DNA from 2 places in the Kineococcus aridisoli genome. Region 2 is predicted to be linked to the other one. Evidence: riboswitches for the same ligand, from Rfam matches in the RefSeq annotation. Region 2 holds a riboswitch; the other holds the start of a gene.

Region 1 (14,952 bases), on a different contig from region 2:
GCGCGGGGTCACCGAGCGCGTGCCCTGCGGGGCCCGGCACGTGGCCGGGTCGGTGCTGCAGGCGGCGGGCCTGGCGGGCGGCGCCGAGCTGGTGCGCGCCGGGCGGGCCAACGCCTTCCGCCTGCTGCCGGACCTGCGCGTGCCCGAGGCGGCCGCCGGCACCGACCGGCTGGTGCGCCGCTACCTGCACCTGCTCGGCCCTGCCACCCCCGCCGACGTCGCCGGCTGCCTGCAGGTGTCGGTGGCCGACGTGCGCGCCGCCTGGCCCGACGGCCTGGCCGAGTTCTCCGTCGACGGCCGCCGCACCTGGGCGCCCGCCGAGGACGCCGGCTCGCTGACCTCGGCGCAGCCGGCCCGGCTGGTGCGGCTGCTGCCCCCCGGCGACCCGTGGCTGCAGGCGCGCGACCGCGCGATCACCGTGCCGGCGCAGCGGCACCGGCTGGTGTGGCGGCCGATCGGCGCGCCCGGGGTGCTGCTCGTGGACGGCGAGGGCTGGCAGGAGCTGCCGGCGCGGGTGCGCTCGGCGCTGGCGGAGGAGCTGGACCTGCTGGCCGCCGCCCGCGGCGCCCGCAGCGCGCGGCTCACCTCCTGCTGAGGCGGCGCCGGCGCACCCGCGGGCGCGCGCACCGGTGTGTCGCCACCCGGTGACGGGCGCCACCGGGCGGTTGCGGGATGATGGTGCGCATGAGCTCTCCGGCGGCCATCGAAGCGGCGACCACCAGGGGCGGCCCGGTCCGCCAGCACGCCAGGATCACCGGCGGGGTCCTGATGGTCCTCGGCGTCCTGGGGCTGGTCCCCGGCATCACCACGGACTACGACCAGCTGGGCATCTTCCGCAGCGGCGCCCAGCTGCTCGGCGTCTTCCAGGTGTCCGTCCTCACCTCAACGCTGCTGTTCCTGTACGGCGTGACGGTGCTGGTCTTCGCCGGCTCGGTGCGCCAGGCCCACAAGAGCGCCGTCCTGCACGCGCTGCTGCTCATCGGGATGGGCCTGACCGGCTGGGGCATCGTGCAGAACTCCCCCGCGGAGGTGCTGCCCGCCGACGGCGCGAGCAGCCTGCTCTACCTGCTGCTCGGCATCGTCTTCCTCATCACCAGCAACCGCGCCCGTGCCCGTGAGATCAAGGAGAACGGCATCTTCTGAGCCGCACCGCTCACGGCGCACCACCACCGCCCGGGACCGCGCGTCCCGGGCGGTCGTGCGTGCGGCCCGGGCCGGGACGACCCGGCCGGGGCGGGCATGGATCGGGGCCCGGCGCGGTTGAGCAGGGTGCACCGGTGAGAACAGCTCTCACCGACCTCTGGAGGTCCCCGTGAAGACGAACGTGCACCCCGACTACGCCCTCGTGGTCTTCCGCGACAAGTCCGCCGGCACCTCGTTCCTGTCGCGCTCCACGCTGACCTCGCGCGAGGGCCTGCCGACCGTGGAGTGGGAGGACGGCGGCACCTACCCGGTCTTCGACGTCGACGTCTCCTCGGCCAGCCACCCGTTCTGGACCGGCAACGCGCGCGTGCTGGACACCGAGGGCCGCGTGGAGAAGTTCCGCCGCCGCTACGGCCGCGCCTGAGCCACCGCCCGCCCGCACCGCCCCCCGGCGGTGCGGGCGTCCTGCTGCCCGGTGCGGTGCGCGTGGTCGCCGGGCGGGGGCGCCGGGACCGTTCAGCGCACGGGCACCGCGCGCGCCTCGTAGGTGTACCCGCTGACGCGCGGGGTCCCGGGTTCGACGCCGGTGCGCAGGTCCACCACGGCGAACCCGGCCTCGGCCAGCAGGGCGGGCACGTCGCGGTCGAGGACGCAGCCGGCCAGCCGCAGGTCGAGCCGGTTGCCGCGCCGCTGCCAGCGGGCGGTGCGCTCGTCGGGGGCGAGGCCGTGCTCGAGCAGGTGCAGCGCCGCGCCGGGGCGCAGCACGCGCGCCACCTCCCGCAGCGCGGCGACGGGGTCGGGGACGCCGCACAGCGTCCAGGTGCACAGCGCCGCGTCGAAGCGGGCGTCGGGCAGGTCGAGCCGCTGGGCGTCGTCGCCGGCGATCGTGACCGGGACGGCGGAGGCCTCGCGCCGTTCCCGCGCCAGGCGCAGGGCCGCCGCGGACGGCTCGACGGCCCAGATCCCGCGCACCGACGGTCCTCCTCCGGCCGCGCCGGGGCAAGGGCCCGGTGGACCTCAGCCGGTGACGGTCAGCGCGATCGCGACCCGTCGCCCGTCGAAGCGCCCCAGCCGCTGCAGCAGGCGCTCGAAGGCGCAGTACGCGCGGTACTGCCAGCCGTACGCGTCGAGCATCGCGGCGTCGGCGACCGGCAGCAGGTCGGGCTCCAGCAGGTCGGCGCGGGCGTCCACCGGCCGCCCGCGCGGGGTGCCGCGCACGGTGCAGGGGACGAGCTGGACGTGCGGGTCGCGGCGGATCCGCTTCACCTTGCCCAGCCCGGCCTCGGTCACGACGACGAGCCGGCCGTCGGGCAGCCGGCCGGCCCACACCGGTGTGGGCACCGCCCGCCCGTCGCGGCGGAACGTCGTCAGCTGCACGTACCGCGCCCGCGCCAGCAGCTCGCTCACCCGCGCGGTGTCGATCCCCGGACTGCTCACGGTGCCTCCGCTCCCCGTTCGGCCTCCTGGTGCAACACTCCCTCCAGGTCGCGCAGCCGGTCCAGCCCCCGCAGGGCCTGCGCCATCCGGTGGTTGCCCGCCAGCTGCTCGCGGTGGCGGGCGAGGAAGTTCCAGTAGCCCGCGGTGAAGGGGCAGGCGTCCTCGCCGACGCGGACCTTCGGGTCGTAGCGGCAGCTCCCGCAGAAGTCGCTCATCCGGTCGACGTAGGCGCCGCCGGCGGCGTACGGCTTGGTGGCCAGCAGCCCGCCGTCGGCGTGCTGGCTCATCCCCACGACGTTGGTGGTCATCACCCAGTCGTAGCCGTCCACGAAGTTGCGCCAGAACCAGTCGGCCAGCTCCGCCGGCCGGTAGCCGCGCTGCAGCCCCCAGTTGCCCAGCACCATCAGCCGCGGGACGTGGTGCGTCCAGCCCTCGTCGCGCACCTCCGCGAGCACGTGCCGCAGGCAGGCGGCCTCCACCGCGTCCGCGTCCAGGTCGCCGAACCAGCCCGGGATCGGGGTGGTCGCGCCGAGGGCGTTGCGCTGCTCGTAGCCCTCGCCCAGGTACCAGTACAGGTGCCAGGTCCAGGAGCGCCAGCCGACGACCTGGCGCACGAAGCCCTCCACCGAGGCCAGCCGCACCCCGTTCGCGCGCCCGTGCTCCTCGGCGCGCCGGGCCACCTCCAGCGGGTCGAGCAGACCGAGGTTCTGCGGCGCCGACAGCAGCGAGTGCGACATCCAGCGGTCACCGGCGAGCATGGCGTCCTCGTAGGTGCCGAACTGCTCCAGCCGCCGCTCCAGGAAGCGGCGCAGCGCGGCCAGCGCCTCGCGTCGGGTCACGGCGAAGCGGCGCGGGCCGTCGCGACCGGTGAACTCGACGCCGTCGTCGCGCTCCATGCGGTCCAGGTCCTCGCGCACCTGCGCGTCGATGTCGTCCTCGACCGGCCACCACGGCTCGTCCACGTCCAGCGCCGCCTGCTTCGGCGGGCCGGAGCGGTTGTCGTGGTCGTAGTTCCACGCGCCGCCGACGGGCCGCTCGCCGTCCATCAGCAGCCGGTGGTGGCGGCGGACGTCGCGGTAGAAGTCCTCCATGAGCAGCCGGCGCTGCCCGCGGGCGTCGGCCCAGGTGCGGAACTGCCGCTCGGAGACGACGAAGCCGCGCGAGGCGAGCACCTGCACCCCCTCCAGGCGGCGCACGAAGCGCCGGGCCGGGTAGGAGGTGGGGTCGCACACGCTCACCGGCTCCCCGCACTCGCCCAGGCCCTCGCGGTAGGTGGGGGCGCGCACGTACAGGGCCTGCTCGCCCAGCTCGGCGGCGCGGTGGCGCAGCGCGGACAGGACCAGGTGCGCCTTGCGGCGGTGGAAGCGGCCCCGGGTGAAGACGTCGGTGGACTCCAGCAGCAGCACCGGCTGGTGCGGGCCGTCGAGGAAGTGCGGGCCCAGCTGGTCGGCGAACAGCCACCGGCGGGTGCCCGGCGAGCGCTCGGGGAGGTCCTCGACCACGACGTCCGTGCCCACGACCCCACTGTGTCGTCGGCGGGCGCTCCCGGCACCCCGGGAGGCGCTGCTAGAAGTCGGCGGTCTCCCCCCGCTCCACCCAGCGCACCACCCCGCCGAGCCCGCGGCGCTCCACCTCGGCCCGGAAGTGCGACAGCGGGGAGCGGAAGACGCCGTAGTCGTCGTAGTGCACCGGCACGGCCGCGGCCGGCTCCACCAGCTGCAGCAGGTCCGCGCCGGCCACGCCGTCCATCGTCACCACCACGCCGCCCGGCAGCGTCGTGCCGCCCAGGTGCAGCACGGCCAGGTCGACGTGCGGGTAGCGCAGCGGCACGTGCGCCAGCTCGGGCACGTTCAGGGTGTCGCCGGAGACGTAGACGGTGCGCTGCACCGGCCCGCCCACCGGGCCGAACTCCAGCAGGCTGCCCATCACCGGCGGCAGCAGCCCCTGCACGGCCCCCGGCGCGTGCCGGCCGGGCGCCGCGGTCACCCGCACCTGCTCGGTGCCGGCGGTCAGCACGTGGTCCTCCCAGGTGCGCAGGCCGGTGACCGCGCTGAAGCCGTGCCGGCCGCTGAGGCGCCGCTGCGCGTGCGGGGTGGTGACGATGGGCACCGAGCGCTCCAGCCCGCGCCGGGCGACGCGGTCGAAGTGGTCGCCGTGCAGGTGCGAGAGCACCACCCCCGTCAGCGGCGGCAGGTCCTCCACGGCGATCGCCGGGTCGGTCAGACGCCGGGAGACCAGGCCCTTGCCGAGGTAGGCGTACTGGCCGCGGTGCAGGAAGTTCGGGTCCGTCAGCAGCGTCAGGCCGCCCCAGCGCAGCAGGACGGTGGCGGTGCCGACGAAGGTCAGCGACAGGTGCGGGGTGTCCACCCCGGGGGGTTACCCCGTCCGGGCGGTGGGTACGCGTGCGGTGTGGACCTGCTGAGCGTGTACGTCGACGACCACCTGGCCGGAGCGGCCGCGGGCCGCGCCCGCTTCGCGCGGGCCGCCAAGGCCCAGCGCGGCACCCGCTACGGGGAGGCGCTGTCCCGGCTGCACGACGAGGTGGCGCAGGACCGCCGGGCGCTGGAGCGCATCGCCCGCTCGCTGGGCGTGCAGCCGCGGCGCTCGCTGCAGCTGGCGGCCCGGGTGGGCGAGGCCGCCGGGGCGCTCAAGCCCAACGGGCGCCTGGTGCGCCAGTCCCCGCTGCGCCTGGTGGTGGAGCTGGAGGTGCTGACGCTGGGCGTGCTCGGCAAGGCGGCGGGCTGGCGCAGCCTGCTCGAGGTCGCCCGCACCGACGCCCGGCTCGACGCCCACGAGCTGCAGGAGCTGCTCGCGCGCGCCGAGCGGCAGGCGGCGGAGCTGGAGCAGCTGCGCCGCGACGCGGTCGTGGAGGTCCTCGTCCCGTGAGCCCCGAGCGCCCGGCGGGCTCCGAGCGCCGCGGGAGCCCCGGCGGCCCGCGGCGCAGGTCGCTGGTCACCGGTCTGCTCATCGGGGTCGGGATCGCCGCCTTCGTCGACGAGGTCGTCTTCCACCAGCTGCTGCACTGGCACCACTTCTACGACCGCTCGACCACGACCGCCGGGCTGGTCTCCGACGGCTGGTTCCACGCCTTCGGGTGGCTGGCGATGGTCGGCGGGATGTTCCTGTTCGCCGACCTGCAGCGCCGGCGGGCCACCGTGCGCCCGCGCCTGCTGGCGGGCGTCCTCGTCGGCAGCGGCGGCTTCCAGCTCTACGACGGGCTGGTGCACCACAAGCTGCTGCAGCTGCACCAGGTCCGCTACGGCGTGGAGCTGCTGCCCTACGACCTGGTGTGGAACCTCGCCGGCGCCCTGGCGCTCCTCGCGGGCCTGGCGCTGCTCGCGCGCCACCGGCGGCGCGAGCGGGCACGGACGGGGTGACGCCGCTGCTGCCCGAGGCCGTCGCCGTGGCGGCCTGGGCCGGGCTGGGCGCCTACCTGTGGGCGGAGTCGCGGCTGCACCGGCGCGGGGACCGCTGGCCGGTGGCGCGCACGGCGGTGGCGGCTGCCGCCGTGCTCAGCGCGAGCGCCGCCGCGCTGTGGCCGGTGCGCACCCTCGTCGACGAGGTCGCGGTGCACCTGCTGCTGACGATGCTCGCCCCGCTGCTGCTGGCGCTGTCGGCACCGGTGAGCCTGGCCCTGCGCACCCTGCCGCGCGCGCCGCGGCGGGTGCTGCTGGCGCTGCTGCACAGCCGCTGGGCCCGGGCGGTGACGTGGGCGCCGGTGGTGCTGGTGCTGCAGGTGGGCGGGGTGGCGGTGTTCTGGCTGGCGCCGCTGCCGCACGCGCTGCACGGGCCGTTGATGGTGCACATGCTCGCCGCGGGGTGGTTGTTCAGCACCTGCCTGGTCGGCCGCGACCCGGTGCCCGGGCGGCCGGGCACCCTCGGGCGCGCGGTGCTGCTGCTGGTGGCCGCCGCCGCCCACCACGTCGTGGCCAAGCTGCTGTACGCCCGCGGCGGCGGCTCCGGGGCGGAGCTGCTGTTCTACGGCGGCGACGCGGTCGAGGTGGCCACCGCGCTCGTGCTGTGCGCGCAGTGGTACGAGCGCACCCGGCCCCGGCCGGGCCGGGACGCCCGGGCCGACGTGACCGGCGGGGAGGTCGGGCGGCTCAGGGACCGGCGACGGGTCCCTGCCCGCTGATGCGGGTGGTCTCCTCCGCGTCGCGGGAGGCGCCGGCGGCCTCCTCGCGGGCGCGCCGCAGCGCCTCCTCGGGGTCCTCGAGCACGACCTCCTCGAAGTGGGTCGCCGGCTCGGGAGCCGGGCGCGGCGCCCGGGCGGCCCCCGCGGCGGAGGCGCCGCCGCCCTGCCCGGCGCCGTCGCCGTGGGCGGCGAACATCGAGCCGAACCCCTTGAGCGCGTCGTTCAGCTCGCTGGGCACGATCCACACCTTGTTGGCGTCGCCCTTGGCGATCTGCGGCAGCGTCTGCAGGTACTGGTAGGCCAGCAGCTTGGGGTCGGGGTCGCCGCGGTGGATGGCGTCGAAGACCTGCGTGATGGCCTTCGCCTCACCCTGCGAGCGCAGGATCGCCGCCTGCGCGGCGCCCTCGGCGCGCAGGATCGAGGACTGCTTCTCGCCCTCGGCGGTGAGGATCTGCGACTGCTTGAGGCCCTCGGCGTTGAGGATCGCGGCGCGCCGGTCGCGCTCGGCGCGCATCTGCTTCTCCATCGAGTCCTGCACGCTGGCGGGCGGGTCGATGGCCTTCAGCTCGACGCGGTTGACGCGGATGCCCCAGCGGCCGGTGGCGTCGTCGAGGACCCCGCGCAGCTGGCCGTTGATCTGGTCGCGGCTGGTGAGGGTCTGCTCCAGGTCCAGCGAGCCGATGACGTTGCGCAGCGTCGTCACGGTCAGCTGCTCGATGCCCTGGATGTAGTTGGCGATCTCGTAGGTGGCGGCCTTGGGGTCGGTCGGCTGGTAGTAGATGACCGTGTCGATGCTCACGACGAGGTTGTCGGAGGTGATGACCGGCTGCGGCGGGAAGGAGACGACCTGCTCGCGCAGGTCCACGGTGGCGCGGACCTTGTCGATGAACGGCACGAGGAAGTGCAGGCCCGCGTCGAGGGTGGTCTTGTAGCGGCCGAGCCGCTCGACGATGACGGCGGTGGCCTGCGGCACGATGCGGATCGTCCGGATGATCACCGCGGCGACGAAGACCACCACGAGGACGAGGACGATCAGGGTGACGGTGGTGCCCATCAGGGCGCCTCCTCCGGTCGTTGGGGCGCGGGGGGTGCGTCGACGACGGCCGTGGCGCCCTCGATGGCCACGACGACGACGTCCTCGCCCGCGGCGAAGGTCCGCCCGGCGGCGGTGCGCGCCGACCAGGTCTCCCCGACGAGCTTGACCAGGCCGCCGCGGGCGCTGACGTCGTCCAGGACGAGCGCCGTGCGGCCGAGCAGGGCGGGGGTGTTGGTGGTGCCCGCCGCCGGCATCCGCAGCCGCCGCAGCAGCAGCGGGCGGATGGTGGCCAGGAGCAGGCCGGCCGCGAGCGCCGCCACGAGCACCTGCCCGACGTAGCCCAGGCCCAGGGCGTCGGCGCCGGCGCCGGCCAGGGCACCGCCGGCGAGCATGGCGAAGACGAGGTCGAGGCTGGCCAGCTCGAGGATGCCGAGGACGAGGGCCGCGGCGATCCACAGCAGCCAGCTGTTCTCCAGCAGCGACTCCAGGAACCCCACCGCGACCACCCCCTCGTGGTCCCGACCCTACCCGCCCCTCCCCGCGGTGATCCCGTGCGGGATCACCGCGGGGGTCACCGCCGGGAGGGAGCCCGTCAGGACTCGTACTCCTCCAGCGGCGGGCAGGAGCAGACGAGGTTGCGGTCGCCGGCGGCGCCGTCGATGCGGCGCACCGGCGGCCAGTACTTGGTCCGCGGGTCCATCCCGCCCGGGTAGACGGCCTGCTCACGGGTGTAGGGGTGCTCCCACTCCCCCACCAGGCTGGCGGCGGTGTGCGGGGCGTGCCGCAGCGGGGAGTCCGCCACCGCCCACGCGCCGTCGGCGATCTCGCGGACCTCCTCGGCGATGGCGAGCATCGCGTCGCAGAAGCGGTCCAGCTCGGCGAGGTCCTCGCTCTCGGTGGGCTCGACCATGAGGGTGCCGGCGACGGGGAAGGACATCGTCGGAGCGTGGAAGCCGTAGTCGACCAGCCGCTTGGCGACGTCGTCGACGGTGACGCCGGTGGCCTTCGTCATCGGCCGCAGGTCGAGGATGCACTCGTGGGCCACGAGCCCGCCGGGGCTGCGGTAGAGCACCGGGTAGGCCTTCTCCAGCCGCGTGGCGACGTAGTTCGCGCTGAGCACGGCCTGCACCGTCGCCGCGCGCAGCCCGTCGGGGCCCATGAGGCGCAGGTAGGCCCAGGAGATCGGCAGGATGCCCGCGGAGCCGAACGGCGCGGCGGAGACCATGCCCACGCCGGAGCCGTCGGCGCCGGCGGCCGGGGAGGTGCCGGGCAGGAACGGCGCCAGGTGCGAGCGCACCGCCACCGGCCCGACGCCGGGGCCGCCGCCGCCGTGCGGGATGCAGAAGGTCTTGTGCAGGTTCAGGTGCGAGACGTCGGCGCCGAACGTGCCCGGGCGCGCCAGGCCGACGAGGGCGTTGAGGTTGGCGCCGTCGACGTAGACCTGCCCGCCCGCCTCGTGCACCAGGGCGCAGACCTCGCGGATGGACTCCTCGTACACCCCGTGGGTGGAGGGGTAGGTCACCATGAGGGCGGCCAGGCGCTCGGCGTGCTGGGCGGTCTTGGCGCGCAGGTCGTCCAGGTCCACGTTCCCGGCCTCGTCGCAGCGCACGACGACGACCTGCAGCCCCGCCATGACGGCGCTGGCGGCGTTGGTGCCGTGCGCCGAGGAGGGGATCAGGCAGACCGTGCGCTCCGCGTCGCCGCGGGAGAGGTGGTAGGCGCGGATGGCCAGCAGGCCCGCGAACTCCCCCTGCGAGCCGGCGTTGGGCTGCAGCGAGACCGCGTCGTAGCCGGTGACCTCGGCCAGCCAGCGCTCGAGGTCGGCGACCAGCTGGGCGGTGCCGGCCAGCTGGTCGGCGGGCGCGTAGGGGTGCAGGTCGGCGAACTCCGGCCAGGAGACCGGCTCCAGCTCCGTGGTGGCGTTGAGCTTCATCGTGCACGAGCCCAGCGGGATCGCGCCGCGGTCCAGGGCGTAGTCGGCGTCGGAGAGCCGGCGCAGGTAGCGCAGCATCGCCGTCTCGGAGCGGTGCTGGGAGAAGACCGGGTGCTGCAGGTAGCCGCTGCGGCGCAGCAGCGCGGCCGGCAGCGCGTGCTCCTGCGCGCCCTCCAGCGGCTGCACGCCGAAACCGCGCAGGGCGGCCGCGACGTGGGCGTCGGTCGTGGTCTCGTCGACGGTCAGCCCCACGTGGTCCTCGTCGACCAGGCGCAGGTTCACCCCGGCGGCCAGGGCGTCGGCGACGACCCGGCGGGCCCGGCCGGGCACCCGGGCCACGACGGTGTCGAAGAACTCCGCGTGCAGCAGCTCGACCCCGCCCGCGCGCAGCGCGGCGGCGATCGCGCCGGCGCGGCGCGCGACCTGCCCGCCGATGGTGCGCAGGCCCTCGGGACCGTGCCAGACCGCGTAGCAGCCGGCCATCACCGCGAGCAGGACCTGCGCGGTGCAGATGTTGGAGGTCGCCTTGTCGCGGCGGATGTGCTGCTCGCGCGTCTGCAGGGCCAGGCGGTAGGCGGGCTTGCCGTCGGCGTCGACGGAGACGCCGACCAGGCGCCCGGGCAGCGAGCGCTCCAGGCCCTTGCGCACGGCCACGTAGGCCGCGTGCGGGCCGCCCGCGCCCATGGGCACGCCGAAGCGCTGGCTGGAGCCGACGGCGACGTCGACGCCGAACTCCCCGGGCGCGCGCAGCAGGGTGAGGGCGAGCAGGTCGGCGGCCGCGACGGCGACCGCCCCGCGGGCGTGGGCGTCGGCCACGACGGCCTCGAGGTCGCGGACCCTGCCCGAGGTGCCCGGGTACTGCACGAGCAGGCCGAACACCCCGCGCTCGCCGACGGCGGCCAGCGGGTCGGGCGCGTCGAGGTCGACCTCGAGCAGCTCGATGCCCAGCGGCACGGCGCGGGTGCGCAGCACCGCCAGCGTCTGCGGCAGGACGTCGGCGTCGACGGCGAACACCGCGCCGGCGGGCGCCTTGGAGGTGCGGCGGGCCAGCGTCATCGCCTCGGCCGCCGCGGTGCCCTCGTCGAGCAGCGAGGCGTTGGCGACGTCGAGGGCGGTCAGGTCGGCCACGGCGGTCTGGAAGTTCAGCAGCGCCTCGAGGCGGCCCTGGGAGATCTCCGGCTGGTAGGGCGTGTACGCGGTGTACCAGGAGGGGTCCTCGAGCACGTTGCGGCGCACGACGGCCGGGGTGCGGGTGCCGTGGTAGCCCAGGCCGATCATGGAGGGCACGACGCGGTTGCGGCCGGCCAGGGCGCGCAGCGCCGCGGTGACCGACGCCTCGTCGAGGGCCTCGGGCAGGTCCAGCACGCCGTCGCGGATGCCGGCGGGCACGGCCCGCTCGACGAGCTCGTCGGTCGAGGTCAGCCCCACGACGGCCAGCATGCGGGCCACGGCGGCGGCGTCGGGACCGATGTGGCGGGCGCTGAAGGGCAGCGGCGCGGGGTCGGCGGAGAGCTCCGGCAGGGCGGTGGGCTCGGGTGCGGTCGTCGTCATGGGACGCTCCGGAGGTCGCGGGCGGGGGTACGGACCTCCCCGTCTGTCACCCGCGGCGGGGCTCCAGATCGGCCTGTCCCGCGTGGTCCTTCCGCCTGAGAGGTTCCGGGGATGTTGCCCCTTCGGCGCCCCGGTCGCACCGGGGTCTCTCCCGCGCGGGATGCACGGCCGCGCACCACTGTAGGGCACCGGGGCAGGGCCGGCGGAGCGCTAGGGTTCGCCCGTGATCAGCCTCGCCGTCTGCAGCGCCAAGGGTGGTGTGGGCAAGACGTCGGTGGTCCTGGGTCTGGCCTCGGCCGCCCTCCAGCGCGGCACCAGCACCCTCGTCGTCGACCTGGACCCCCAGGCCGACGCCACCTCCGGCCTCGACGTGAGCGCGCAGCGCCCGCACGACGTGGCGGCGGTGCTGCGCAACCCCAAGCGGCGCGTCGCCGAGGAGGCGGTGGCCCCCAGCGGCTGGGTCTCCGACCACCCCGGGCTGCTGGACGTGCTCACCGGTTCCGCCGAGTCCGCGGGCCTGGACGGCCCCGACGCCGACGAGGAGGCGCTGAGGTCGCTGCGGCGGGCGCTGCGCAAGGTCGACGACCACGACCTCGCGCTGCTGGACACCCCGCCCTCGCTCAACGGCCTGACCCGCTCGGCGTGGCGGGCCGCCGACGCGGTCCTCGTCGTCAGCGACGCCAGCCGCTTCTCCGTCGCCGCGGTGGACCGCACGCTGCGCGAGGTGCGCGCGCTGCGGCCCGCGCCGCGCGTCGTCGGGGTCCTCGTCAACCGCTTCACCCAGCGCTCGGGCGAGCAGCGCTTCCGCTACGAGGAGCTGCGCTCGCTGTTCGGCGACCTCGTGCTGGAGCCGCTGCCGGACCGGGCCGCGGTCCCGCAGTCGCAGGGCGCCGGGCTCCCGCTGCACGCGCTGCGCGCCCGCACCGCCAAGACGCTCGCGCTGCAGTTCGACGCCGTCCTGGACCGCGTGCTGGAGAAGGACTGAGCGCAGCGGTCGCGCCGGCCGGCACCGGGGGAACCGGGCGGCGCCGGCGCGCGTCCGAGGTGCGGGACGATCACCGAGCACCTACCGTCGTGTTCGGTGGTGCGCCGCAACCGTTCTGGCAGCAACCACCCCTGATCCCCCGCGCAGCGGCGCGGTCCGAGGAGGTCCCGTGACGTCGAAGGCCCCGGTCGAGCGCCAGCGGCTGGTCCGCGCGGCGCGCGGCAGCGCTGCCGGCCCCGCCCGCCCGAGCAGCCCGGAGGTCCCCGAGCGCCCCACCGGTGCGGAGGCTCCCGAGGCCGTCCGCATCCACGAGCTCGTGCAGCGGCTGCGCGCGCACTGGACGCGCTCGGGCGCCGACATCGCCACCCGGTTGCGCCCCGGCGTGGACGACTCCCGCCTCGACGCCGTCGAGCGCCAGCTCGGGCTGCTGCTGCCGCGCGCGGCGCGGGCGTGGTGGCGCGAGGTCGACGGGGTGGACCCGGTGCGCACCCGCTACCGCACGAGCGCCCCCACGGTCGGCCCCGGCGGCTGGGTGCCGCTGGACCTCGACGAGGCGCTGCGCCGGGCCAGCGGCCAGGGGCCCGGGCTCGCCGCTCCCCCGGCGCTGCTGCCGATGTTCGCCCGCGACGAGGAGCTCATCGCGGTGCGGCTGGGCTCCAGCCGCGCGGACGTGGAGCAGCTCGTGCTCTCCGAGGACGGCGAGGGCTACCAGCACTCCTGGCGGGTGGGCCTGGACGAGCTGCTGGGCACCTGGGCGGACTCGCTGCTGGCGGCCGTGCTGTGGCTGCCCGACGCGCACGACTGGGTCGTGGACCCGTTCGCGATGCAGGCGCTGCCCCGCCCGGAGCTCGTCGACTGAGGGCGTGCACCGGGCGGGCCGCCCGGTGCACGAACGAGGCCCGGAGCCCCCGTGCGGGGCGTCCGGGCCTTCGACGTGCGGGAAGGGGCGAGCAGGGCCAGGCGGGTGCCGACCGGCGTCAGCCGGCCTCGCGGGCCCGGCGGCGGGCGGACAGCTCGTCGGCCAGCACCATCGCGGTGTGCCCGGGGTCCCGGTCGGCCGGGCGCTCGCTGGGCAGGGAGGCCAGCTCGCCCTCCACCTCGCGCCAGACGCGGCCCACCGCGATGCCGAACACGCCCTGACCGCCCTGGACGAGATCTATCACCTCGTCCGCCGAGGTGCACTCGTAGACGCTGGCGCCGTCGGACATGAGGGTGATCTGCGCCAGGTCGTCGACACCGCGCTCGCGCAGGTGCGTCACCGCGGTGCGGATCTGGTGCAGCGAGACCCCCGTGTCCAGCAGCCGCTTGACGACCTTGAGCACGAGGATGTCGCGGAAGCCGTACAGCCGCTGCGAGCCGGATCCGGAGGCACCGCGCACGCTCGGCTCGACCAGACCCGTGCGGGCCCAGTAGTCCAGCTGGCGGTAGGTGATGCCGGCCGCCTTGCACGCCGTCTGACCGCGGTAGCCCACCTCGTCGTCGAGGTCCGGGAGGTCCTCCTCGAACAGCAGACCCTGCGCGCGGGCGGGTTGGGACTTCCGCGACGACCCCGCGACTGCGTCGCTACTGCTCACGCCGGCCTCCTCGTCATCGCCACCCGTCGAGGCTTCGAGCGGGAGCGTCCTGCACACTGACCGTAGAGCGGCACCCCCGGAGCGTCAACGAGGCGCGCGGCGCGCCGCCCTCCGACCTTCTCCCGGTGGACCGCGGACTCACCGCTCGCCGGACTCGAAGTCCTCCGGGGAGATGTGGTCCAGGAACTCGCGGAACTTCTCGACCTCGTCCTCGTCCTCGTCGGGCACCGGCACGCCGCCGGAGTCCAGGACCTCCTCGGCGCTCACGATCGGGCACCCCACCCGCAGCGCCAGCGCGATGGCGTCGGAGGTCCGCGAGCTGACCACCAGGCCGCCGTCGAAGGCGAGCTCGGCGAAGTAGACGTTGTCGCGCATCTCCACGATGCGGACCTCCTCCAGGCGCCGGCCGACGGCCTCGATGACGTCCTTGAGCAGGTCGTGGGTCAGCGGCCGCGGGGGCACGACGCCCTGCTGGGCGAAGGCGATGGCGCTGGCCTCCGGCGCACCGATCCAGATGGGCAGGTACCGGTCCCCGTCGCGTTCGCGCAGGAGCACGATCGGGTTGTTGGAAGGCATCTCGACCCTGACGCCGATGACATCGAGCGCGCGCACGGCTTCACCGTACCCCGTGCCCGGTGCCCGCACCCGGGAGGCCGCCCGGCCGGTGCCCGACCGGTGCTCAGCCGGTGACGCGTCCCAGCGCCCCGGCGACCAGCGCGGTGTGCAGGCGCAGGCAGGCGGCGGAGATCTCCCGCGCGACCTGCTCGGCGCGCGCGGAGGCCTCCGCCGAGCGCTGGCGCTGCATCGGCGCGACGACCTGCTCGGCGAGGGCGACCTCGCGGTCGGCGGCGGTGCGGAACATCCGCAGGTGGCGGGCCTCGATGCCGTGCGCGGCCAGGGCGGCGGCGGCCCGCAGGACCTCCAGCGCCTCGCCGTCGTACCAGGGCCCGCCGGGGGCCGGGGAGAGCACGCCGAAGCCCTCGAGGGCGTCGAGCATCTCCGCGGCGACGCCGGACTCGCGCAGCAGCTCGGTGCGCGTCAGCCGCAGGTCGGCCGCGCGGCCCTCGAAGCGCTCGGCTCCGGGCACGCCCGCGGCGGGGACCACCGTCGGCACCCGCGGGGCCGCCCCCGGCTGCTCCGGGGGCTGCAGCCCGCGGT
Region 2 (14,952 bases):
GGGCTCGCCCTGCCTGCCCCGGGCCGACGCGCGAGGGGGTCGACGCCATGGGGCGCGGCCGTCAGAAGGCCAAGCAGACGAAGGTCGCTCGGCAGCTGAAGTACTACAGCCCCGAGACGGACTACAACGCGTTGCAACGCGAGCTGCACGGCCCCGATCCGTACCGCCAGATGGGACGTCAAGAACCCCAGCCGGCGCCGGAGACGGACGAGGACGAGGACGGTGACGAGGCGGCGTGGGCCCGGTACTCCGGAGAGGACGACTACGAGGAGTGGGCGTCCAAGCGCCGCGCTGAAGCATGGGCCCGGTACTCCGGGGAGGACGGCTACGAGGAGTGGGTGTCCAAGCGCCGCGCGTGAGCGGCGTCCCCGAGCGCACCACCTGAGTCCTCACGAGGCATCGCACGAGGCGTGACGTCCCGCCCGCTGCCGTTCACCAGCCCTGGTGACGACCGCGGAGGAGCGTCACGCCTCCTGCGATGCCCTTTCCGTTGCTGGGGCCGTCCTCGGCGCCGCGCTCCCGCACCCGACCGCACACCCACGCCGGGATCCCGGCCTGCTCGACGCTGCGCACCACGGCGTCGGCCTGCTCGGGGGCGACGACGGCGACCATGCCCACGCCGAGGTTCAGCGTGCGCTCCAGGTCGTCGGCCGGCACCCGCCCGAGGTCGCGCACGAGCGAGAACACCGCGCCCGGCGTCCACGTCGAGCGGTCGACCTCGGCGGTGACCGTCTCGGGCAGGCAACGCGCGAGGTTGGCCGCCAGCCCCCCGCCGGTCACGTGGCTCAGGGCGTGCACGCCACCGCTCGCCAGCGTGGCCAGCACGGGACGGGCGTAGATGCGGGTCGGGGTGAGCAGCTCCTCGCCGAGGGTGCGCCCGAACTCCGGCACCTGCCGGTCGTAGCCCCACCCGGCGTCGGCGAACACCCGCCGCACCAGCGAGTAGCCGTTGGAGTGCAGCCCCGAGGAGGCCATCGCCACGAGGACGTCCCCGGCCCGCACGCGCTCGGCGCCCAGCACCTCGTCGGCCTCGACGACACCGGTCACCGCCCCGGCGACGTCGTACTCCTCGGGCCCCAGCAGACCGGGGTGCTCGGCGGTCTCGCCGCCGACGAGGGCGACCCCGGCCTCCTCGCAGGCCCGCGCGATGCCCGCGACGATCGCCGCCATCCGCTCCGGGACGACCCGGCCGCAGGCGATGTAGTCGGTCATGAACAGCGGGGTCGCCCCGACGACGACGATGTCGTCGACGACCATGCCCACGAGGTCGGCGCCGATGGTGTCGTGGGAGTCGACGGCCTGGGCGACGGCGACCTTCGTGCCGACGCCGTCGGTGCTCGTGGCCAGCAGCGGCCGGCGGTAGCCCTTGACCGCGGAGACGTCGTAGAGACCGGCGAAGCCGCCGAAGCCGCCGACGACCTGCGGGCCCTGGGTGCGGGCGACGGAGGCCTTCATGAGCTCGACGGCGCGGTCGCCCGCGACGGTGTCGACGCCCGCGTCGGCGTAGGTGGTGCCGGTGGCCGACGGGGTGGTGCCGGTGGTGCTCACTGGGAGGCCTGTCCTGCGTTCGTGCGGGAGACGGGGGTGATGGGGATCCGCGGCTTGTCCAGCGAGTGCTCGCCCAGGCGGTCGAGGTCGTTCAGCGGCACGGGGTAGTCGCCGCTGAAGCACGCGGTGCACAGCCGCTCGGTGGGCTGCTCGGTCGCGGTGATCATGCCCTCGGCGGAGATGTAGCCCAGCGAGTCCGCGCCGATGCTGCGGCGGACGTCGTCGACGGACAGGCCGTTGGCGATGAGCTCGGCGCGGCTGGCGAAGTCGATGCCGTAGAAGCACGGCCACGTCACCGGCGGGGAGGAGATCCGCACGTGGATCTCGGCGGCGCCCGCCTCCCGCAGCATGCGGATGAGGGCGCGCTGGGTGTTGCCCCGCACGATGGAGTCGTCGACGACGACGAGGCGCTTGCCCTGCACGACGTGCTTGAGCGGGTTCAGCTTCAGCCGGATCCCGAGCTGGCGGATCGTCTGGCTGGGCTGGATGAAGGTCCGCCCCACGTAGGCGTTCTTCACCAGGCCCTGCCCGTAGGGGATGCCCGACTCCTCGGCGTAGCCGATGGCGGCGGGGGTGCCCGACTCCGGGGTGGGGATGACGAGGTCGGCCTCGACGGGGTGCTCGCGGGCCAGCGTGCGGCCCATCTCGACGCGGGCCTCCTGCACGACCTTGCCGGCGATGGAGGTGTCGGGGCGGGCCAGGTAGACGTACTCGAAGACGCAGCCCTTCGGCTTCGCCTGCGCGAAGCGGCTGCTGCGCAGGCCGTCGGCGTCGACGGCGATGAGCTCGCCGGGCTCCACCTCGCGCACGAAGCTGGCGCCGCAGATGTCCAGCGCCGCCGTCTCCGAGGCCACCACCCAGCCGCGCTCGAGGCGGCCGAGGACCAGCGGGCGGATGCCCTGCGGGTCGCGGGCGGCGTAGAGGGTGTGCTCGTCCATGAAGACGAGGCTGAAGGCGCCCTGCACGTGCGGCAGGACCTCGGCGGCCGTGGCCTCCAGCGTGCGGTCGGGGTCGCCGGCGAAGAGCGCGGTGAGGATCGCGGTGTCGGTGGTGTTGCCCCGGGCGATCTCGCTGGGCGAGGGGCGCCCGCGCAGCACGGGCCGGGGCACGTCCGGCTGGCGCTCGGCCAGCAGCTCGCGCAGCGCGAACTGGTTGGTGAGGTTGCCGTTGTGGGCCAGCGCCACGGTGCCGCCGGCGGTCGCGCCCAGGGTGGGCTGCGCGTTCTGCCAGCCGCCGCCGCCGGTGGTGGAGTAGCGGGCGTGCCCGACGGCGATGTGCCCCTGCAGCGACTCGAGCGCGGCCTCGTCGAAGACCTGCGAGACGAGCCCGGTGTCCTTGAAGACGAGGATCTGCTCGCCGTTGCTGACGGCGATCCCGGCGGCCTCCTGGCCCCGGTGCTGCAGGGCGTACAGACCGTAGAAGGTGAGCTTGGAGACTTCCTCACCCGGCGCCCAGACCCCGAAGACGCCGCAGGCGTCCTGGGGGCCCTTCTCGCCGGGCAGCAGGTCGTGGTTCAGACGTCCGTCACCGCGGGCCACGTCCCGAGTGTGTCACACACCGGCCGCCGCGCCCGACCGGTCAGCGTCCGCGCGGGCGCCGGCGGCGCGCCGGGCGGGTGCCGGTGCGCCGGTCGGCGAGGACCGCCACCAGCGCGCCCACGAGGGTGCCGACGAGGGCGAAGGAGACGAAGAGGTAGCCGAACAGCGCGCGCTGGGAGTACCCGCCGGCGGGGTCGGTGACCGCGGCGACGACCGCGGAGGCGAGGAGGGCCACGACGAGACCGGTGAGCACGAACGCCCGGAAGCGCGGGGCCCGGCGGCGGGTGACCTGCACGAACGCGGTGGTCCCGGGCTCGGCGGCGCCCTCCGGCCGCGCGGGGGCGTCCTCCCGCTCGTCGGCGCGGGGCGGGGTGGGGGACGGCTCGCTCACGGGAGCACGGTACGCGGTGGCACGACGGGCAGCAGGTCGCCGAGGTCGGCGCGGTTGCCGCTGGCCCGCACCCGTCCGGCGGAGCGGGCGTCGGCGAAGGCGAGGCGGCCGGTGGCCAGCAGCACCCAGGTGAGCGCGTCGGTCTCCACCACGGCCGGCGGGGTGCCGCGGGTGTGGCGGGGGCCCTCGAGCACCTGCACGGCGCCGAAGGGCGGCACCCGCACCTCGACGCTGCCGCCGGGGTGGCGGGCGGCGAGCTCCTCCAGGCAGTGGCGGACGGCCGTCGCGAGCGGGGCCCGCGGCGGCTGCTCCCCCGCGTCGAGCAGGTCCTCCACCGCCCGGACGGCGGCGAGCCCCTCGGCGGGGTCGGTGCGGCGGCGGGGCGGCATCGCACCATGCTCGCAGCCGCGGGCGGGGTGCGCCCTCAGCACTCGGGGACGTTGACCCCCACGCCGGTGCCCGTGCGCGCACCGGCGCCGACGACGGTCAGGGCCAGCCCGCCCAGCGAGGTCTCCTTGTACTCGGAGCGCATGTGGGCGCCGGTCTGGCGCATGGTCTCGATGGCGGTGTCGAGGCTGACCACGTGGGTGCCGTCGCCGCGCATCGCGGTGCGCGCGGCGTGGATGGCGGTCGTGGCGCCGACGGCGTTGCGCTCGATGCAGGGGATCTGCACGAGCCCGCCGACGGGGTCGCAGGTGAGCCCGAGGTGGTGCTCGACGGCGATCTCGGCGGCGTTCTCGACCTGCTCGGGCGTGCCGCCGAGGACCTCGGCGAGCCCGGCGGCCGCCATCGCGCTCGCCGACCCGACCTCGCCCTGGCAGCCGACCTCCGCACCGGAGATGGACCCGGTCTCCTTGAGCACGATGCCGATGCCGCCGGCGGCCAGCAGGAAGCGGACGGTGCCGGCGTCGTCGGCGCCGGGCACGAAGCGGCGGTAGAAGTGCAGGACGGCGGGCACGATCCCGGCGGCGCCGTTGGTGGGGGCGGTGACCACGCGCCCGCCCGCGGCGTTCTCCTCGTTGACGGCGAGCGCGAACAGGCTCACCCAGTCCATGGCCTGCAGCGCGTCGTGGTGCCCGCCGCCCTCCTCGGTCAGCAGCTGGGCGTGCAGCCGGGGCGCGCGCCGGCGGACCCCCAGCCCCCCGGGCAGCACCCCGCCGGTGACCAGGCCGTGCTCGACGCAGGCCGCCATGGCCCCGAAGATCCGCAGCAGCCCGGCGTCGACCTCCGCGGCCGGGCGCAGGCTCTCCTCGTTGCGGCGCACCAGGTCCGCCACCCCGAGCCGCTGCTCGCGGCAGTGCGCGAGCAGCTGCGCACCGGTGCGGAAGCCGAACGGCAGGCCGGCGCCGGTGCCGACGACGGGTGCCTCCTGCACGAGGGGGTGCTCGCGCACGAACCCGCCGCCGACGGAGTACGCCGTGCGCTCGGCGAGGACGGCCCCGCTCGCGTCGCGGGCGGTGAAGACCATGCCGTTGGGGTGCGCGGGCAGGGCGCGCGGGACCAGGCGGACGTCGGCGTCGGGGTCCAGGCGCACCGGGTGGCGCCCCAGCAGCCGCAGCTCGCCGGTGGCGCGCACGCGCTCCAGGAAGGCGGGCACGCCGTCGGGGTCGACGCTCTCCGGGCGCTCGCCGGCCAGGCCGAGCAGGACGGCGCGGTCGCTGCCGTGGCCGCGGCCGGTCGCGCCGAGGGAGCCGTGCAGGTCGACGGTGACGGCGGCGGTCCGCTCGAGCAGGCCGCGCCCGGCCAGGTCGCCGGCGAAGGCCAGGGCCGCGCGCATCGGGCCGACGGTGTGCGAGCTGGAGGGGCCGATGCCGATCGAGAACATGTCGAAGACGCTCAACGGCGCGGCCGGGGCGGCCGCCGCGGCGCCCGCGGGGGCGGCCACGTCAGCGCTGCCGGCGGTAGAAGGGCAGCTCGACGACCTCGACGGGCAGCAGCGTGCCGCGCACGTCGACGGCCAGCGCGGTGCCGACGGCGGAGCGGGCGGCGTCGACGTGGGCCATGGCGATGGGGTGCCCCAGGGTCGGCGACAGGGCGCCGCTGGTGACCTCGCCGACGACGGCGCCGTCCGCGCCGAGCGGGTCGACGACGGCGTACCCGGCGCGCGGGGCGCGGCGGCCCTCGCCGCGCAGGCCGACGAGCACGCGGGCGGGCGGTTCCGCGGCCAGCAGCCGCAGCGCCGCCAGCCCGACGGACTCCACGTCCTTGTCGAGCGCGACGACCCGCCCCAGCCCGACGGCGTAGGGGTCGGTGGCGGTGGTCAGCTCGTGGCCGTACAGCGGCATGCCCGCCTCCAGGCGCAGCGTGTCGCGGCAGGCGAGGCCGGCGGGGACGCCGCCGTGCGCGCGGGCGGCGCCCAGCAGCGCCTCCCAGGCGGGCACGGCGTCGGCGACGGGGACGAAGACCTCGAAGCCGTCCTCGCCGGTGTAGCCGGTGCGGGCCAGCAGGACCTCGGTGGAGCCCTGCGCGAGCGCGAGGGTCGCGGGGGTGCTGCGGTAGTAGCGCAGGCCGTCGAGCGCGGCGCCGCCGGGCAGCGCCAGCAGCGGGGCGAGCGCGGCCGCGGCGACGGGCCCCTGCACGGCGATGAGCGCCCAGCGGGCGGTCTCGTCGGCGACGTGCGCGTCGAAGGGGCGGCAGCGGTCCGCGAGCGCGACGACGACGGGCTCGACGTTCGCGGCGTTGGCGACGACGAGGAACTCCTGCTCGCCGAGGCGGTAGGTGACGAGGTCGTCGACGATGCCGCCGGCGTGGTCGACGACCATGCCGTAGGCGGCGCGGCCGACGGCCATCGCGGAGGGCCGGCCCACCAGCGCGGCGTCCAGGGCGCGTCCGGCCTCGGGCCCGCTGACGCGGATCTCGCCCATGTGGGAGAGGTCGAAGACCCCGGCGCTCTCGCGCACGGCGCGGTGCTCGGCGAGGTCGGAGGCGTAGCGCACCGGCATGGACCAGCCCGCGAAGTCGGTGAACGAGGCGCCGAGGGCGGCGTGCGCCGCGGCGAGCGGGCTGGCGAGGGGGGTGGTCCGTGCGCTCGTCGGCGGGGTGGTCTGCGCGGCCGGGGACATGGGGCTCCTCTCGTCGCGGCCGCCGGGTGCGGCCACGTGCTGGACCCCCTCTGTCAGGTGGACCTGAGAGCTTCACCGGCGGCGCTGGCGCGCCGGGCGGCTTTCCCCGTCGGTGAGGACGCGGACGTCCTGCTTTCCAGAGCGGCCTGCCCGTGGCGGTACGTGGACCTGAGAGGTTCCGGGGTGGTTGCTCCTTCGGTGCCCGCGCGGGACGCGCGGGGCTCTCCCGCCGGGGTTCGCGGCCGTGTGTTCAGTTGTGCGTGCCGCCCCAGCGTCCCACAGCAGCACGGGCCCCGGCCAGCGCGCGGCAGGGGCGGGCGCCGCACCGGCGCCCGCCGCACCTCACCAGCGGTCGACGAGCTCCTGGATCCTCTCGCGCATCAGGCGGCTGGACTCCTCGCGCCGCTCCTCCCAGGCGAAGACGCTGGAGCACAGCGCCCCGTCGAAGCCGATCTCGCCGAGCGCGGCGAAGATGCCGTCGAAGTCCACCTCGCCCTCGCCGACGTCGAGGTGCTGGTGCACGCGGGCGCTCGAGCCCGGCGGGTTGACGATGTAGCGCAGCCCCGAGGAACCGCGCGGGTCGAAGGAGTCGGCCACGTGGACGTGGCGCAGCAGGTCCCCGGCGTAGCGCACGATGCCCGGGCCGTCCCCGCCCTGGTGGAAGGTGTGCGGGGTGCAGTAGACGAACCCGACCCAGGGCCGGTCCAGGCCGCGCACGAGGTCGACGGCGCGGAAGCCGTCCTCGACGAAGTCGTCCGGGTGCGGTTCCAGCCGCAGCTCGACCCCGGCCGCCTCGAACACCGGCGCGAGCTCTTCGAAGGAGTCCAGGAAGCGCGCCTCGCTGGCCTCCGGCAGCTCGGGGCGGCCGTTGAACTCCGACTGCACCACGGGCACGCCCAGCTCGCTGGTCACCTCGACGATGCGCCGGACGTTGCGCACGGCCGCCCGGCGCTCATCCTCGCCCGGGCCGGACCAGCGCTGCACGAACTGCGTCGAGCACACCCCCACGCCCGCGGCGTCCAGGGCCTTGCGGAAGGCGCGCACCCCGGCCAGGTCGATGCGCGGGTGGCGGAAGAAGGGGATGAAGTCCTCGCGCGGGGACAGCTCGATCCACTCGTAGCCCAGGTCGGCGACGATCCCCGGCAGCTGCAGCAGCGGGACGTCGCGGAACATGTAGGTGTCGAGGGCGATCTGCATCAGCCGAGCCCGTCGGGGCGCTCGCCGAGGTCGACCTCGACGCGGCGGCCGGTGCGCAGGGACTCCACGCCGGCGGCGCAGACGGCGGCGGCGGCGTAGCCGTCCCACACGCCGGGGCCGTCGACGCCGGCGCCGCTGCGGACGGCGTCGACCCAGCGCTGGAACTCGGTGTCGTAGGCGGCGCCGAAGCGCTGCCGGAAGTCGCCGGGGACCGCGCCGCCCCAGCCGGCGGCCGAGTGCCGCACCAGGCCGACCCCGAGGCCGATCTGCGCGCTGCCGCGCTCGGCGACCAGCTCGGTGCGGACCTCGTAGCCGACGGTGGTGTTGACGAAGATCTCCACGTCCACCAGCGTGCCGCTCGCGGTCTCCATGAGGACGAACTGCGGGTCCTGCAGCCCCTGGGGGGCGTGCGAGGTGCGCCCGGGGGTGAGCACGGTGATGGCGGTGATCTCCTCGCCCAGCAGGAAGCGCGCCACGTCGACCTCGTGGACGACCGAGTCGAGGATCAGCATCTCGGAGCTGAAGTTCGGCGGGGTCGTGGCGTTGCGGTGCGCGCAGTGCAGGAACAGCGGCCGGCCCAGCTCGGCCGAGGCGATCAGGGCGCGCAGCCGCTCGTACTCGGCGTCGAAGCGGCGCATGAACCCGACCTGCACCAGCCGGCGGCCCAGGGCCCGCTCGGCCTCGACGACCGCGCGCGAGGTCTGCGGGGAGGTGGTCAGCGGCTTCTCGCACAGCGTCGGCCTGCCGGCCGCGATGGCCCTCAGGACGAGGTCCTCGTGGGTGAACCCGGGGGTGGCGACGACGACCGCGTCGACGTCGGGGTCCTCGATCGCGGCGAGGGGGTCGTGCAGGGCGCGCACGCCGAACTCGGCGGCCACCGCGTCGGTGCGGGCGGCGTCCACGTCGCTGACGGCGACGAGCTGGGCGCCCTTGGTCAGGGTCGCCAGCCGCCGCGCGTGGTCCTGGCCCATCATGCCGACCCCGAGCACGGCGACCCGCAGGTCGCGGTCGTAGCCCTGGCGAGCGGTGTGCGGGTTCTCTTGCGTCGCCGTGCTCATGCGGTCAGTCCTCGCTTCTCGGTTCCTGGGTTCAGAGGTGCTCGTCGGCGTCCCGGCCCGGCGCCGTCAGGGCCGCGGCGGGCTCGGGGGTCTGCCCGGGTGCGGACAGCTCGTGGCTGAGCGCGGCCAGCTCGGCCCCGCCGGCCATCTCGTTGGTGAGCTCGTCCAGCGTGATGTCGCTGCGGGGGCGGTCCAGCGAGACGTTGCCCCGGTTGAGGATCACGAAGTGGTTGCCCACCAGGTAGGCGTGGTGGGGGTTGTGGGTGATGAAGATGACGCCGAGGCCGGCGTCGCGGGCCTTGGCGACGTACTTGAGCACGACGCCGGACTGCTTGACGCCCAGCGCGGCGGTCGGCTCGTCGAGGATGAGGACCTTGGCGCCGAAGTGGATGGCCCGCGCGATGGCGATGCACTGGCGCTGCCCGCCGGACAGGGCGCCGACGGGGCGTTCGAGGTCGGGCACGCTGATGCCCATCTTCGTCAGCTCCTCGTCGGTGATGCGGATCATCCGCTGGACGTCGAGGCGCTTGAACGGCCCCCAGCCGGTGGTCAGCTCCGCGCCGAGGAAGAAGTTGCGCCAGATCGACATCAGCGGCACGAGGGCGAGGTCCTGGTAGACGGTCGCGATGCCCCGCTCCAGGGACTCGCGCGGGGAGGTGAAGCGCACCTCCTCGCCGTTGACCACGAGGCGCCCGTCGGTGTGCTGGTGCAGACCGGCGATGACCTTGATGAGCGTGGACTTGCCGGCGCCGTTGTCGCCGAGCACGCAGGTGATCTCGCCCTGGCGCACCGACAGCGACACCCCGCGCAGGGCGTGCACGTTGCCGTAGCTCTTGCCGACGTCGGTGAGGCTGAGGATCTCGGTGTTCGGGGTCTGGGTGGTCATCGGGCCCTCACCTCTTCGCGGCCTGGTTCTTGACGACCAGGTTGACGATCGTGGCCAGCAGGAGCATGACGCCGAGGAACAGCTTGAACCAGTTCGCGTCCCAGCCGGCGTAGACGATGCCCAGGCTCGTCATGCCGAAGATGAGGGCGCCGATGGCCGAGCCGACGGCCGAGCCGTAGCCGCCGGTGAGCAGGCAGCCGCCGACGACCGCGGCGATGATGTAGATGAACTCCTGGCCGACGCCGCCGCCGGACTGGATGGAGTCGAAGCTGAAGAGCTGGTGCATCCCGACGAACCAGCCGGCGAAGCCGACGGTCATGAACAGCCCGATCTTGGTCTTGCGCACGGGCACGCCGACCGCGCGGGCGGCCTTGTCGTCGCCGCCGACCGCGAAGATCCAGTTGCCGACGCGGGTGCGCAGCAGCGTCCAGGTCGCCAGCGCGACGAAGAGCAGCCACCACAGCACGGTGATCTTGATGCCGACGCCGCCGACGCTGATCGTCGAGGCGAACACCGCCTGCGCCGAGGAGAACCCGTCCATGTCGGCCACGGAGTCCGAGGACACCCCGCCGGTGAGCAGCTTGGTGACGCCGAGGTTGATGCCCTGGAGCATGAAGAACGTGCCGAGCGTGATGAGGAAGCTCGGCAGCCCCGTCCGCATGAGCAGCCAGCCGTTGAAGGCGCCGATGGCCAGCGCCAGCGCGAGGGCGACGAGGACGCCGACCCACAGGTTCAGCCGCAGCTGGAAGGCGAACGTCGAGGCCGCCAGCGCCGAGGTCGTCACGACGACGCCGGCCGACAGGTCGAACTCGCCGCCGATCATGAGCAGCGCCACCGCGACGGCCATGATGCCGATGGTGGAGGCGGAGTAGGCCACGGTCGCCAGCGACGGGGCCTGCCGGAAGGTCGGCGCGACGACGCAGAAGAGGACGAAGACGGCGAGGGCGCCGATGAGCGAGCCGATCTCCGGGCGCGAGAGCAGGCGGGAGGTGAGCGAGCGGGTCTTGACCCGGTCGTCCTTGGCCCCCAGCGCGGGCGGCGCCGCGGGCGTGCTGACGGAGGTGCTCACGAGGGCATCACCTGGTTCCGTTGGCCGCGAAGTCCGCGACGCGGTCGACGTTGCTGGAGTCGATGAAGGCGGGACCGGTCAGCGTGGCCTGCCCGCCGCCGATGGTGTTGCCGTTGGTCTTGTACAGCCACAGCGAGTCGACCGCCAGGTAGCCCTGCAGGTACGGCTGCTGGTCGATGGCCCACTGCACGTCCCCGTCCTGGATGGCGCCCATGAGCTCCTTGTTGGTGTCGAAGGTGGCGACCTGCGCGCTGGAGCCGGCGTCGGCCACCGACTTCACCGCGGTGAGGGCGAACGGGGCGCCGAGGGTGACCACCCGGTCGATGGTGGGGTCCTGCTGCAGCTTGGAGGTGATGGACTGCTGCACCGAGGGCATGTCGGTGCCGGTGACGTAGAGGTTCTCCGTGCTGCCGCCGGCGAAGCCCTCGGCGACCCCGGCGCAGCGGGCCTCCAGCCCGACGTGGCCCTGCTCCTGGATGACGCACAGCGCCTTCTTGGCGCCGTCGGTGGTCAGCCGCTCGCCGGCGGCGACACCGGCCAGCCGCTCGTCCTGGCCGAAGTAGCCCAGCGCCCCGCTGGCCTGCCACTCGTCGAAACCGCCGTTGAAGGCGACGACGGGGATGCCGGCCTCCCCGGCGGCCTGGACGGCCGGGGCGAGCGCGTCGGCCTTGGCCAGGGTGACGGCGATGCCGTCGACGTCGGAGTCGATGGCGCTCTGCACGAGGTTGACCTGGTCGGCGGCCTCGGGAGCGCCCTGGAAGTTCAAGTCGACGTTGTCCTTGGCGGCGGCGGCCTCGGCACCGGAGCGGACGATGTCCCAGAAGGTGTCGCCGGGGGCCGCGTGGGTCACCATGGCGATCGTCATGCGGGGGGTGTCGGCGACACCGGCGGCCGCGCCGTCGCCGCCCTCGTCGTCGGGGCGGCCGCCGGACGAGCTGCACCCGGCCATCGTCATCGCCGCGACGGCGACGAACGCGGCGACGGTGGTCCTGCGCGAGCGAATCCTCATCGATCCGGTCCCTTTCTCCCCGGGCGGTCCCCGCCCGTTCTGGTGGAGCCCGCTGTGGCTCAGCGGGGTGCTGCGGTGGAGCGGTGGTGCGGCCCGCCCGGGGCGGCCGCACCGGTCAGGCCTGCGGCAGCCGGCAGGAGCGCAGGTAGGAGTTCGTCCGCCGCGCGATGGGCAGCGGCACCTCGGGGGCGACGGGGTAGAGGTCCTGCTCGACGATCGCGAAGACGTCGCGGCCCAGGCCCTCCAGCGCCTCCAGGACCTGCGGCATCGCCGGCACGCCCTGCGGCGGCTCGACCATGGCGCCGAGCTTGACCGCGTCGCCGAAGCCGAGGTCCTCCGCCTTGACCTTGGTGACGACCTGCGGGTCGACCTGCTTGAGGTGGGCGTAGGCGATGCGGTCGGGGTACCTGCGGATGATCTCCAGGTTGTCCCCGCCGGAGTAGCTGACGTGACCGGTGTCCAGGCACAGCTTCACCGCGTCGGGGTCGGTCATCGCCAGGAACCGCTCGATCTCGTCCTGGGTGTCGACGTGGGTGTCGGCGTGCGAGTGGAAGGCCATCTGCAGGCCGTACTCGTCCGCGACCGCCGCGCCCAGGCGGTCCATGCCGGAGGCCAGCCGCCGCCAGCCCTCGTCGTCGAGCGTGCGCGGTTCCAGCGCCTCGCCGGTGGTGTCGCTGCGCCACTGGCCGGGGATGACGACGAGGTGGGTGCCGCCGACGGCCCGCGTCAGCGAGGCCACCTGCTCGACCTGCGCCCAGGCCTCGTCGTAGTGGTCCGGGCGGTGCAGCGCCGCGAAGATCGTGCCGGCGGACACCTTCAGCGAGCGTGCGGCGAGCTCGTCGGACAGCCGCTGCGCGTCCGTCGGCAGGTAGCCGTACGGGCCCAGCTCGATCCACGCGTAGCCGGCCTCGACGACCTCGTCGAGGAAGCGGGTCCAGGGGGTCTGCAGCGGGTCGTCGGCGAACCAGACGCCCCAGGAGTCGGGGGCGGTCCCGATGGTGATGCGGCTCACTGAGCTGCCCTCCACGTCGTCGTGCGCCCGCGGCGGAGCGGGCAGGGGAACTGTCGCGCGGACCGGCGCGACCTGTCAAGCATTTGTCCAGACATATTGACGTTCTCGGGGCGGTTCACACGAGCGGGCGCTGCCGCGCCTTCTGCCGCTCGTACTCGGCCCGGGCGCTCCGCGTGGACTCCAGGTGGGAGACCTCCGAGACCGGCACGTCCCACCAGCCGCCGCCGTCGGGCGCCTCGGAGTGCAGGTCCGTCTCCACGTGCACCAGCGTCGAGGACGGGGACGCCTTCGCCTCGCGCAGCGCCGCCACCAGCTCGGCGCGGGTGTGCACGCGCAGCACCCGCACGCCGAGGCTCTCGGCGTTGGCGGCCAGGTCCACCGGCAGCCGCTCCCCCGCCAGGTGGCCCTCCTCGTCGCGGTAGCGGTACCTCGTGCCGTAGCGCTGGGAACCGCGCGACTCGCTGAGGGCGCCGATGGAGGCGAACCCGTGGTTCTGCAGCAGCACCACGATGACCTTCACGTGCTCCTGCACCGCCGTCACCAGCTCGGTGGGCATCATGAGGTACGAGCCGTCCCCCATCGTGATGAACACGTCCCGGTCGGGCGCGGCCATCCGCACGCCGATGCCGCCGGGGATCTCGTAGCCCATGCAGGAGTAGCCGTACTCCACGTGGTAGCCCTTGCGCTCGCGGGTGCGCCACATGCAGTGCAGGTCGCCGGGCAGCGAACCGGCCGCGCACACGACGACGTCGCGCGCCTCGGCGACCTCGTCGACCGCGCCGAGGACCTCGGCCTGCGCCAGCACCCCGTCGCGCTCCCCCAGCCCGGAGGAGTAGTACCGCTCGACGACGGCGTCCCACTCCCGGTTCAGCCGGGCCGCGCGCTCGCGGTAGGCGTCCGGGGTGGAGAACCCCGCCAGCTCGGCCGTCAGCGCCTCCAGCGCCTCGCGGGCGTCGGCCAGCACGGGCAGGCCCGCGTGCTTGACGGCGTCCAGCCCGGCGACGTTGACGTTGACGAACCGCACGCCGGGGTTCTGGAACGCGGTGCGCGAGGCCGTGGTGAAGTCGGAGTAGCGGGTGCCGATGCCGATGACGAGATCGGCCTCGGCGGCGATCTCGTTGGCCGCCGTGGTGCCGGTGGACCCGATGGCGCCCAGGCACAGCGGGTGGTCGTAGGGCAGCGTGCCCTTGCCGGCCTGCGTCTGCCCGACGGGGATGCCGGTGGCCTCCACGAAGGTGCGCAGCGCCTCGTCGGCCTCGGAGTAGGTGACACCGCCGCCGGCGACGACCAGCGGGGCCTTCGCGGAGCGCACGAGGTCCCCGACCTCCTGCACGAGCGCCCGCTCCGGCACCGGCCGGGCGATGCGCCAGGTGCGCTCGCGGAACAGCTCGGCGGGCCAGTCGAAGGCCTCCGCCTGCACGTCCTGCGGCAGGCAGACCGTGGCCGCCCCGGTCTGCGCCGGGTCGGTGAGCACCCGCATCGCGCCCAGCAGCGCCGCGGGCAGCTGCTCGGGGCGCCACACCCGGTCGAAGAAGCGCGACAGCGGCCGGAAGGCGTCGTTGACCGAGACGTCGTAGCCGGTGTCCGCCTCCAGCTCCTGCAGCACCGGCGAGGCGACGCGGGTGGCGAAGACGTCGCTGGGCAGCAGCAGCACGGGGATGCGGTTGACGGTGGCCAGCGCGGCACCGGTGAGCATGTTCGACGAGCCCGGCCCGATCGAGGCCGTCACGGCCATCGTCTGCAGCCGGTCCTTCTGGCGCGCGTAGCCGACGGCGGTGTGCACCATCGCCTGCTCGTTGCGGCCGGTGATGTACGGCACCTGCGCCGGCGCCTTCCAGCCGTCCCCGGCGTCGGCCTCCAGCTCGGCCTCCAGCAGCGCCTGGCCGATCCCGGCGACGTTGCCGTGGCCGAAGATGCCGAGCACGCCGCCGAAGAACTGCCGGCGCTGCCCGTCGCGCTCGGTGAACTGGCTGCTGAGGAAGCGGACGACCGCCTGCGCGACGGTCAGCCGCACGGTGCCGCTGGGGGTTTCGGTGCTCATGGCGATCGGCTCCGATCGGTTCGTGGCGGGGACGGGTCAGGCGCCGGCGGGCGCGGGGTAGAACGGCAGGCGCGGGTCGACCGGCTGGTCCTGCCACGTCGCGCGGACCCAGCCGTGGGCCGGGTCGTCGCAGATCTTCCA

The links. Region 2 has a riboswitch for glycine ahead of gcvT (glycine cleavage system aminomethyltransferase GcvT). Riboswitches for the same ligand answer to the same signal wherever they lie in the genome.
Region 1: linked by a shared signal. The riboswitch ahead of gcvP (aminomethyl-transferring glycine dehydrogenase) and the one ahead of gcvT (glycine cleavage system aminomethyltransferase GcvT) in region 2 are both predicted to bind glycine.

Annotation. Positions count from the first base shown of each region.
Region 1 covers NZ_JBJLSF010000003.1:55,891-70,842, forward strand. The annotation lists gene ACRYM2_RS01670 (DNA glycosylase AlkZ-like family protein) at 1-595, shown strand, start outside; gene ACRYM2_RS01675 (DUF4383 domain-containing protein) at 685-1,143, shown strand; gene ACRYM2_RS01680 (type B 50S ribosomal protein L31) at 1,313-1,567, shown strand; gene ACRYM2_RS01685 (class I SAM-dependent methyltransferase) at 1,660-2,115, opposite strand; gene ACRYM2_RS01690 (PPOX class F420-dependent oxidoreductase) at 2,161-2,580, opposite strand; gene ACRYM2_RS01695 (cryptochrome/photolyase family protein) at 2,577-4,097, opposite strand; gene ACRYM2_RS01700 (MBL fold metallo-hydrolase) at 4,147-4,947, opposite strand; gene ACRYM2_RS01705 (hypothetical protein) at 4,990-5,466, shown strand; gene ACRYM2_RS01710 (DUF2243 domain-containing protein) at 5,463-5,957, shown strand; gene ACRYM2_RS01715 (cytochrome c oxidase assembly protein) at 5,954-6,715, shown strand; gene ACRYM2_RS01720 (SPFH domain-containing protein) at 6,684-7,769, opposite strand; gene ACRYM2_RS01725 (NfeD family protein) at 7,769-8,257, opposite strand; gene gcvP (aminomethyl-transferring glycine dehydrogenase) at 8,344-11,235, opposite strand; glycine riboswitch at 11,309-11,399, opposite strand; gene ACRYM2_RS01735 (ParA family protein) at 11,459-12,220, shown strand; gene ACRYM2_RS01740 (SMI1/KNR4 family protein) at 12,390-13,079, shown strand; gene ACRYM2_RS01745 (MerR family transcriptional regulator) at 13,198-13,794, opposite strand; gene ACRYM2_RS01750 (bifunctional nuclease domain-containing protein) at 13,933-14,406, opposite strand; gene ftsR (transcriptional regulator FtsR) at 14,474-14,952, opposite strand, start outside.
Region 2 covers NZ_JBJLSF010000037.1:18,377-33,328, forward strand. The annotation lists gene ACRYM2_RS11920 (DUF3073 domain-containing protein) at 48-359, shown strand; gene purM (phosphoribosylformylglycinamidine cyclo-ligase) at 433-1,548, opposite strand; gene purF (amidophosphoribosyltransferase) at 1,545-3,086, opposite strand; gene ACRYM2_RS11935 (hypothetical protein) at 3,127-3,477, opposite strand; gene ACRYM2_RS11940 (sterol carrier family protein) at 3,474-3,866, opposite strand; gene ACRYM2_RS11945 (L-serine ammonia-lyase) at 3,902-5,302, opposite strand; gene gcvT (glycine cleavage system aminomethyltransferase GcvT) at 5,364-6,539, opposite strand; glycine riboswitch at 6,583-6,684, opposite strand; glycine riboswitch at 6,686-6,778, opposite strand; gene ACRYM2_RS11955 (sugar phosphate isomerase/epimerase family protein) at 6,882-7,736, opposite strand; gene ACRYM2_RS11960 (Gfo/Idh/MocA family protein) at 7,736-8,794, opposite strand; gene ACRYM2_RS11965 (ATP-binding cassette domain-containing protein) at 8,826-9,680, opposite strand; gene ACRYM2_RS11970 (ABC transporter permease) at 9,688-10,749, opposite strand; gene ACRYM2_RS11975 (sugar ABC transporter substrate-binding protein) at 10,757-11,758, opposite strand; gene ACRYM2_RS11980 (sugar phosphate isomerase/epimerase family protein) at 11,874-12,770, opposite strand; gene iolD (3D-(3,5/4)-trihydroxycyclohexane-1,2-dione acylhydrolase (decyclizing)) at 12,886-14,811, opposite strand; gene iolB (5-deoxy-glucuronate isomerase) at 14,848-14,952, opposite strand, start outside.